Regions from separate parts of the Yokenella regensburgei genome, predicted to be linked through region 1. Evidence: predicted binding sites of a transcription regulator. Region 1 holds the regulator's gene; the other holds the start of a gene.

The links. The regulator PhoB, encoded in region 1, activates phosphate uptake and scavenging genes when phosphate is short. The targets are predictions, from matches to a motif close to CTGTCATAAAACTGNCNNAT.
Region 2: a site for PhoB is predicted at 2,366-2,385, ahead of pstS (phosphate ABC transporter substrate-binding protein PstS). Genes of this name have one in related genera too.

What each region holds. Positions count from the first base shown of each region.
Region 1 covers NZ_RBIZ01000007.1:103,658-108,812, reverse strand. The annotation lists gene brnQ (branched-chain amino acid transporter carrier protein BrnQ) at 1-448, opposite strand, end outside; gene phoR (phosphate regulon sensor histidine kinase PhoR) at 984-2,279, opposite strand; gene phoB (phosphate response regulator transcription factor PhoB) at 2,301-2,990, opposite strand; gene sbcD (exonuclease subunit SbcD) at 3,177-4,376, shown strand; gene sbcC (exonuclease subunit SbcC) at 4,373-5,155, shown strand, end outside.
Region 2 covers NZ_RBIZ01000006.1:377,440-382,594, forward strand. The annotation lists gene pstA (phosphate ABC transporter permease PstA) at 1-197, opposite strand, end outside; gene pstC (phosphate ABC transporter permease PstC) at 197-1,156, opposite strand; gene pstS (phosphate ABC transporter substrate-binding protein PstS) at 1,238-2,278, opposite strand; gene C7387_RS19835 (amidohydrolase) at 2,546-4,294, opposite strand; gene C7387_RS19840 (AraC family transcriptional regulator) at 4,364-5,155, opposite strand, start outside.

The DNA of each region.
Region 1 (5,155 bases):
AGTTACCCACGGTATCCAGCAGTTTGCCCGGATAGAGAGAAACCAGCATCACCAGCGCAAAGTAGATAACGCTATAGATGAACAGTGGCATCGCGCCATCACCGGTCAGCGGCGCAATCCCCACTTCAAAAGAAACGGTCGCGGTACGCGGCGTCGCGAACAGCGGGCCAACGGCCAGGTAGCAGACGGTCGCTAACAGAATACCGGCCACTTTACCGATAGGCGTGCTCAGGCTGTCGACACCACCACCCACTTTTGCCAGGGCGACAACGGTCAGCACCGGTAGGCCTACGGCGGTGATCAGGAAGCCGAACGCAGCGGTCCAGACGTGTTCGCCGGCCTGCAAGCCAACCATTGGAGGGAAAATGATGTTACCGGCGCCAACAAACAACGCAAAGGTCATAAAGCCCAGTGCGATGATGTCGCGAGATTTTAACTGATGGGTCATATCGTTCTAACTGCCTGTGGATGTGGTGTTGTCATTATACCCGTCATACTTCAAGTCGCATGTGCGTTGGCTTTCCTCGCTCACCCCAGTCACTTACCTGTGTAAGCTCCTGGGGATTCACTGCGTCGCCGCCTTCCTGCAACTCGAATTATTTGGGGTATAGAATAAATTCGCGTTCACCCTGACGGGATGATACAGCGGTAAGGTCAGCTGACTCAGCGGGATATTCTCCCGGATACGCGTAGCGAAGCATTGTTTTTGGTATTACTACGCGAATGCAGTTGGGATAAACCAGCATGAGGCGCAATTTAAACGCTTATAACGTTTTAAAGCAAGGAGGGATCGTAAAACCAGATGATTATGCTAATACTAATTTTCGCAATGGGATTATCTACCAGTTTTACAAAAAACATGTGGCTAATCATGCGAACAAAAAACAATCAGACGTTCATAAATACAGCGCTAAAAAATGAACTGCAAAGCAAACAGACCAGCCGAAGCTGGTCTGTGGAAAGTTAACCTGACAAGCGTCGATTCAGGCGCTGTTTTTGGCAATTAAACGTTCCGGAAGCAGGAAGCTAAAACGCGTCCCCTTGCCCAGGGTACTTTCAATTTCCAGGCGACTGTCGTGATGATTTACCGCATGTTTCACTATCGCCAGCCCCAGACCGCTGCCCCCGGTTTGCCGCGAACGCGCCTTATCAACACGGTAGAAGCGCTCGGTCAGGCGCGGAATGTGCTCCGGCGCAATCCCCGGGCCGTTGTCCTCCACGCTAAACAGCGCGCCGTGCGGTGCCCGTTGCCAGCGCACGGTTATCTCCGTGCCCGGAGGCGTGTGATTGATAGCGTTATACACCAGGTTGGATACCGCGCTACGCAGCTGCTCGTCGTTGCCCATCACCCGCAGGGAATCATCAATCTCAAAATGCAGCGTATGCTTTTTCTGACTGAGGGTCTGGGCTTCGCGCTCCACCACCCGCAGCATCATCGGCATATCAATACGATCGCTCAGCGCCATCATCGGTGCCGCTTCAATTTTTGACAGAGTCAGCAGTTGTTTAACCAACCCTTCCATCCGGTGAGTCTGTTCACGCATGGTATGCAGCGCTTTTTCACGCGTTGCACCTTCCAGCGTTTGCTCCTGCATCATCTCCAGATAGCCCTGTAATACGGTCAACGGTGTACGCAGCTCATGGCTGACGTTGGCAAAGAAGTTGCGCCGCGCACCTTCCAGCTGGTGCATCTGGGTCACGTCACGCGCCACCATCAGCCACTGATGCTCGCTGTACGGCATCACGCGAATTTCCAGATGACGACCATTATTCAGAACCAGATTCAACGGCTTTGAGAAATCACGATGTTTGAGGTGCTGAGCAAATTCCGGATAGCGCAGCAGGTTGAGGATATTTTGTCCGTTATCGTCCGGCCAGCGCAGCCCCAGCAGCTGTTGGGCCAGTCCGTTACACCAGAAGATAGCGCCTTCTCCGTTGGTCAGTACCACCGCATCCGGCAGCGACTCGGCACCGCTACGAAAGCGCTTGATCAGACTCCCCAGCTCACGGCGACGTTTTTTGTTACGCATCTGCATCTGATGCAGACCGTACAGCAGTGGCTCCCAGCTGCCTCGTCCCGGCGGCGGCGTCATGCTGCGATCAACCCATAACCACCAGGAAAGACGTAATAAATTCCAGAAATGCCAGATAAGCAGCCCGGTTACCGCCGCCAGTAAAAACCACGGCAAATAACCAAAAAATGCCCCGAGAATAAAGGCTGGGATACAACATAAGCAAAGCTCAAGCGCCAGCCTTCTCCATGACAGCCGTTCCAGCACGGGTCATACTCCTGTCAAATTTTAGAAACGGGCAGAAAAACGATATCCCGTACCGCGTACAGTTTGCACCATACGGTCGTGGCCGCTGTGCTCCAGCGCCTTACGCAGGCGGCGAATATGCACATCAACCGTTCTGTCTTCGACATACACGTTCGTTCCCCAGACGTGGTTCAGCAGTTGTTCGCGGCTATAAACACGCTCGGGATGCGTCATAAAGAAGTGTAATAACTTAAATTCTGTCGGCCCCATGTCCAGCGGATTTTCACCGGTCATGACGCGATGCGAAGTGGGATCGAGGCTCAGCCCCTGCATCTCAATTACCTCTTCCACCGCCATCGGTGAAATGCGGCGCATCACGGCTTTAATTCGGGCGACTAACTCTTTCGGCGAGAACGGTTTGGTAATGTAGTCATCCGCTCCGGTTTCCAGCCCCCGCACACGATCCTCTTCTTCCCCGCGCGCGGTCAGCATCATCACCGGAATATCACGCGTCATGGCTTCACGCTTGATATGTTTGATGAACTGTAACCCCGAACCACCCGGCAACATCCAGTCGAGCAGAATCAGATCTGGCCAGGGCTCATTGAGTTGATTCACGGCACTGTCATAATCTTCTGCTTCAACGGGTTGAAAGCCATTTTGCTCCAGAACGAAGCACACCATTTCGCGGATTGGAGCCTCATCTTCAACGACCAGAATTCGTCTCGCCATTATTTACCCTGTGATTTTTTAGTAGCAATTATAGAGTGCGGCGCCATTATGCGTCAGATTTGTGACAGATTTATGAAAAAGATGACCGACAGATGATACCTCTGCGGAGGCTTTATGACAGCCATCGACCCCACCGTATCTGAATGTTTATAATCTCCTTTATGCTTTTTTTGCTACGGAACCGCTATGCGCATCATTCATACCTCTGACTGGCATCTGGGCCAGAACTTTTACAGCAAGAGCCGGGCTCCAGAACACGAGGCCTTCCTCGACTGGCTGCTGCAAACGGCCGAAGCCCGTGAGGTGGATGCCATTATTGTGGCAGGTGACATCTTTGATACCGGTTCGCCGCCAAGCTACGCCCGCGAGCTGTACAACCGTTTTGTCGTCAAGCTACAGCAAACCGGCTGTCACCTGGTGGTGCTGGCGGGTAACCATGATTCCGTCGCCACGCTCAATGAATCACGCGATATTCTCGCCTTCCTTAATACGACCGTTGTCGCAAGCGCGGGCTGTCCACCCTGTGAGCTTATCCGCCGCGACGGCAGCGTGGGGGCCATTCTCTGCCCGGTGCCGTTCCTGCGCCCGCGCGATGTGGTCGTGAGCCAGGCCGGGCATTCTGCCCAGGAAAAACAGCACACGTTGCTTGCCGCAATCACCGATTACTACCAGCAACAATATGAGGCTGCGGTTGTGCTGCGCGGCGACCGCACGCTGCCGATTATTGCCAGCGGCCACCTGACCACCGTCGGTGCCAGCAAAAGTGACGCGGTACGCGACATCTATATAGGCACTCTCGATGCCTTCCCGGCGCAGAACTTCCCACCGGCGGACTACATCGCCCTCGGACATATTCACCGGGCGCAGAAAATTGGCGGCAGCGAGCACATTCGCTACTGCGGCTCACCGATTGCGCTGAGCTTCGACGAAACCGGTAAAAGCAAAAGCGTGCATCTGGTGAACTTCGACGCAGGTAAACTTGCCAGCGTCGAGACCCTTGACGTGCCGGTCACCCAACCGCTGGCGGTGCTGAAAGGTGATTTCGCCAGCGTCAGCGATCAGCTCGCCCGCTGGCCAGAAACGTCGGAAGCCGTCACTTGGCTTGATATCGAAATCAACAGCGAAGAGTACCTGCACGACCTGCAGCGTAAAATTCAGGCCCAGACGGAGGCACTTGCGGTTGAGGTCCTGCTGATCCGCCGCAGCCGCGAGCAGCGGGAGCGCATTATCGCAGGCGAACAGCGCGAAACCCTGAGTGAACTCAAAGTTGAAGAGGTCTTTGCCCGCCGCCTCGCACTGGAAGAATTTGACGACGGTCAGCAGGGTCGCCTGCACCAGCTTTTCGACGATACCCTGCAAAGCCTCTCCGGGGAGGAAAACGTATGAAAATCCTCAGCCTGCGCTTAAAAAACCTCAACTCGCTGAAAGGCGAATGGAAAATTGATTTCACCGCCGAGCCGTTCGCCAGCAACGGTCTGTTTGCCATCACCGGCCCGACCGGGGCCGGAAAAACCACATTGCTCGATGCCATCTGCCTCGCGCTGTACCATGAAACACCGCGTCTTAATACCGTCTCACAGTCGCAAAACGATCTGATGACCCGCGATACCGCCGAGTGTCTGGCCGAGGTGGAATTTGAGGTGAAAGGCACCGGCTATCGCGCCTTCTGGAGCCAGAACCGGGCGCGTAACCAGCCCGATGGCAACCTGCAGGCACCGCGCGTTGAGCTGGCGCGTACTGAAGACGGCAAGATCCTTGCGGATAAAGTGAAAGACAAGCTGGAGCTTACCGCCACGCTCACCGGGCTCGACTACGGTCGCTTTACCCGCTCGATGCTGCTGTCGCAGGGGCAGTTTGCCGCTTTCCTCAATGCCAAACCGAAAGAGCGCGCCGAGCTGCTCGAAGAGCTCACCGGAACCGAAATCTACGGACAAATTTCGGCGATGGTGTTTGAAAAGCACAAAACCGCCAAAACCGAGCTGGAGAAGCTGGAGGCGCAGGCCTCCGGGGTGATGCTTCTGAGCGAGGAGCAGAAACAGGCGCTTGTGCAACGTTTGCAGGTACTTACTGACGAAGAAAAAGCGTACCTGGCGCAGCAGCAGCGTCTGCAAAGCTGGCAGCAGTGGCTGGAGCGTGAACAGGAGCGCCAGCAGGGGCAACGACAG
Region 2 (5,155 bases), on a different contig from region 1:
GTAAACAGCGCAAGCGACATACCGTCGATACCGCGCGTAACGGTAGAAAACAGGATCCACACCAGCCAGAACAAACCAAACACCATCGTCGCCATTGAGAGCGTCAGGGCGATGCGGTTTTTCATGCGGCGTTTCGCCTGCATTTTGCGGCGAGATTCCATCAATTCCGGGCTGGTTTGCATTTCGAGAGTCGCCATTAACGTGCCCCCTCGTTTTTCGCGAGGCGTTTAATCATCAGCTTGGAAATAGCCAGAACGATAAAGGTGATAACGAACAGGATGAGACCCAGTTCCATCAGCGCCGCCACGTGCAGACCAGATTCCGCTTCCGCAAACTCGTTCGCCAGGGCAGAGGTGATGCTGTTACCCGGCATGTACAGCGATGCGCTGTCGAGCTGGTAGGTGTTGCCGATGATAAAGGTCACCGCCATGGTTTCACCCAGCGCACGACCCAGGCCCAGCATCACGCCGCCGATCACCCCATTTTTGGTGAACGGCAGTACGATGCGCCAGATAACTTCCCAGGTGGTGCAGCCGATGCCATAGGCCGACTCTTTCATCATCACCGGAGTTTGTTCAAACACATCGCGCATAACCGCTGCGATGTAAGGAATAATCATGATAGCGAGGATAACCCCCGCGGCCAGCAGGCCGATACCAAATGCCGGGCCAGAGAACAGGGCGCCAACAAACGGAATGCTGGAGAGGATGTTGCCCACCGGCTCCTGGAAGTAGGTGGCAAACAGCGGTGCGAAGATAAACAGGCCCCACATGCCGTAAACGATACTCGGGATTGCCGCCAGCAGCTCAATCGCAATACCCAGCGGGCGCTTCAACCAGTTTGGCGCCAGCTCCGTCAGGAACAGGGCGATACCAAAACTCACCGGAACGGCGATCAGCAGCGCGATAAATGAGGTGACCAGCGTGCCGTAAATCGGCACCAGTGCACCATAGATATCGTTTGGAGCATCCCACTCTTTGGTCCACAGGAATGAGAAGCCAAACTTCTGAATGCTCGGCCAGGAGGAGAACATCAGGGAAACAATGATGCCACCCAGCATCAATAGCACAATCAGCGCAGCCAGTTTTACCAGCGCACTGAAAATCATGTCACCCTTTTTGCTTGGTGGGTTAAAAGCAGGCTTGCTTGCAGCCATAAATCACTCTTCTGTTAAACGCATTTACGAAGCTGGCGGGTAAGCACCAGGGCTACCCGCCATTTTCGTTAATTATTCCAATTAGTACAGTGCTTTACCGCTGCTGTCTTTTACGTTGGTCTTCCATGCAGCACGAACCTGCTCAACCACGCTCTCCGGCAGGGTAGCGTAATCCAGCGCGTTAGCTTCTTTCGCGCCGTTTTTGTACGCCCAGTCGAAGAATTTCAGCACTTCTGCGCCCTGCTCAGGTTTCTTCTGATCTTTGTGGACCAGGATGAAGGTGGTGGAGGTGATTGGCCACACGTCCGCCCCTTTCTGATTGGTCAGATCCTGTGCGAAGGACTTGCTCCAGTCAGCGCCTTTTGCCGCATTGGAGAAGCTCTCTTCGGTCGGGCTGACGTCAGCACCATCTGCAGATTTCAGTTTGGTATAAGTCAGGTTGTTCTGCTTGGCGTAAGCGTATTCAACATAGCCAATGGAGCCCGGCAGACGCTGTACGAAGGCGGCGATGCCGTCGTTGCCTTTGCCACCGAGACCGGTTGGCCAGTTAACGGTAGAGCCAGAACCAATTTTAGATTTCCACTCTTCGTTCACTTTCGCCAGGTAGCTGGTGAAAACGAAGGAAGTACCGGAACCGTCAGCACGACGAACCACGGCGATGTTCTGCGCAGGCAGTTTCTTGCCTGGGTTCAGCTTAGCAATCGCTTCGTCGTCCCACTTCTTGATTTTACCGAGGTAGATGTCACCCAGGGTTTTACCGTCGAGCACCAGCTCGCCGGATTTGAAGCCAGGCAGGTTTACCGCCAGTACCACACCACCGATAACGGTCGGGAACTGGAACAGACCTTCCTGAGAAAGTTTTTCGTCGCTCAGCGGCGCATCAGATGCCCCGAAGTCAACGGTGTTTGCTGTGATTTGCTTAACGCCACCGGAGGAACCGATACCCTGATAGTTAATTTTGTTACCCGTTTCTTTCTGGTAGGTATCCGCCCATTTGGCATACACCGGCGCAGGGAAGGTTGCACCTGCACCTGTCAGGCTTGCTGCTGCAAACGCAGAGAAAGCGCTCATCGATAAGGTCGCGGCGACAACAGTTGCGACAGTGGTACGCATGACTTTCATAATGTCTCCTGCAAGATGGGTATAAATCATTGTTAAGTGGCTACGATGAGCAAAATAGGACAAAGAGGTGACAGTTATATGTATGGTTTATGACAGTTTTATGACAAGCGAAATTTTTGTTAAAACAAAAAATAAAAACCCTTACTCATCAAATAAATAGCCATATTTATGACATTAAGTTTTCACTAAAATTTTATTTTTGTGACACCTCAAAGCGTAGCCAATGCTGATAGAAAGGCCACCCTTCGGTGGCCTTTATGAACGTGCTTACATCCCGCTGTAGACTTCTTTTCCCGCAAACATGGTCCAGAGCACCGGAGCATCCCGCAGCTTCTCAATACTCACTTTTTCAAGGTTTCTGTCGAACAGCACCATATCTGCACTTTTCCCTACGCTAAGAGATCCGGTCTCTTTGTCACGACCAATCACTTTTGCGGCGTTTAACGTATAGGCCTGCAGCATCGCGGCCCGGCTGATTTTTTCACTGTCAGGCGGTAGTTCCCCCTCTTCCCCCATTCGGGTCACCGCCGTATAGATAGCAAACAGCGGATTAGGGCTCGAAACAGGCCAGTCGCTGGCACCGGCAATCAGTGCGTGATGGCGGAACAAATCGCCCGCGGGATAGAGATGTTGTAGTAAGGGAGTCGGAACTTTCCCTTCCAGCAGCGTAGTGGTTGCACTGTCTTTTCCCGCCCACAGTAACTGCATCGACGCCGCGACGTTCAACTGCTGGAAACGGGGAAGGCTCTGCGGACTAACAATTTCCAGATGGGTGATACTGTGCATAACCTGGCTATCGCCATTTTGCTTTCTGGCACAGGCCACGGCATCCAGCGACTCCTCTACGGCACGATCGCCAATAGCGTGGAAATGGGCGATAAGTTTTGCCGCATCGGCTTTGGCCACCAGCGAGCAGAACTTCACTTTATCGAGCGAATTGTTACCACTGTAGCCGGGCCGGTTCAGATACGGCTGGCTTAGCTTCGCCGTCTGTGACGGGTACTCAATCACCCCATCCTGGAAAATTTTAATCCCGGACAGCGCGATGTTGGGGATACCGGCATATTTTGCGCGGAGAGCGACAACATCATCAATCACCGCCGGCGAGGCGTCGATATTGACCAGGGCTAACCCGGTCACATGCGCGGTGAGTTCCCCGCGTTTTGCAAGTTCACTGTAGGCCGGGAGCAGCCCTTCATCGCCGGGCCCGGGATGAGCATCAAAGGAGGGCGCCAGTGGCCGCAGATTGCTGAGCGGCTCCATCCAGGCGGTGATACCGTAGCGGTTCATCTCTTTTGCTCCCGCAACAATCGACTGGGCGATTTTTTCGTTGTCGACGGGCGGAATGGCGCTCAGAACCCGATCCCAGGCGCCTTCCGAAACAAAGCCGTTGAGTTTACCGTCGGCCGTAAACCCGACGTTCGCTTTAATACTGCTGTCAGCGGTGACGATAGTCTGCGGGGTCAGATTTGCTTTGCGCAGCATCGCCTGATTCACCCAGCCAGTGTGGGCATCAGAGCCCGCCAGAACCACTGGAACATCCTGATACTCAGGTGCATTAAAAACGCTGTTCAGCAGGGGAATATTGTCCCAATAATCCAGAGAGACATTGCTATAGAACTGAATGCCATGGAGATCGCGCCGAGGGTTACTTTCGTTTTTCGCTACAAAGGTTTTGATGGCCTGCGCCTCTTTCATCGCCGGCGGAAACTCGACGGTAATGGTCTGAAATCCACCGTCCGCGACGTGAGCATGGCTGTCGATAAATCCCGGCATCAGGAATTTACCTTGTAAATCGACTCGGCGGGCAGTGGCGCCCATTTGTTTAAGGACATCCTGATAGCGGCCAACGGCAACAATCTTGTCACCTTCAATTCCGATGGCCTCAGGATGCAGGTTCTCAGGATCGGCGGAATAGATGTGTCCGCCATAAAACAGCGTTTGCTGACTCCCCGCCTGAGCAATAGCCGAACTCGCAGCCAGTGTACATGCCAGAAAAATCATTGAGAATTTCATTAATAATTAACTCCGTTGCGTTGCGAATAAACCCATTATTTATTGTGGTAATTCGTCATTCTTCTGGCGTTAATTCAAAGGGATGCAAATGTCATAGACATAAAAATTGCAGGCTGCGTTGGTCTCGTTGTAATACTTTTCGTAGCAGGGCTTATCGCTTTTTATCATTCCCCGCGTCCGCATCCAGGCAAAAGCGAGCTCCCAGGTGTGGTCGACTTGCTCCTCGTGAGCCGCACACTGGCCAACAAGGTAGCTTCCGCCTGCAATGGTCTGCACAGCAATGTTTCTGGGCACCTGTTCACCCGGCGCAAGCTCAAAACCGACATCGGTACGGCAGCGCAATTCGGTCGTGACGTCCGGCGGATCCCAGTACACACAAAACGTTCCTGCGGGATGCGCGGGTGTCCTTTCCGGTAACGAGGCAAGCAGATCCCGGTGCGTTTGCTGGCAGGTTTCTTTGCCATAGGGGCCAAACCGGCGCATAAAGGCCACTCTCCGCGTCGGAAGCGAAACCACACTCACACCAAGCAAACCGGCGGTGCGGCGCTGCTCCTCGCTAATATCGCTCTGAGGATAGGTGCTTTTCTGACACGGAACGTGTCCTGCCTTGCTTTTTGTATCCGGACGATAGCGCAGACGAAACGCTCCCGGAGAAACGGAAAAATGCTGACGAAATGCCCGGGCAAAATTCTGTGAGCTGGAAAATCCACTCTGCAAAGCCAGACCGGTAATGTCGCTGTAAGGCGCATCAATCAAACGCATTGCGGCTTTCTCCATCCGCAGACGACGGGTAAATTCCGCAACGGTTTCACCAACCAGTGCTTTGAAAATTCGATGAAAATGAAAGCTGGAGAGCGCCAC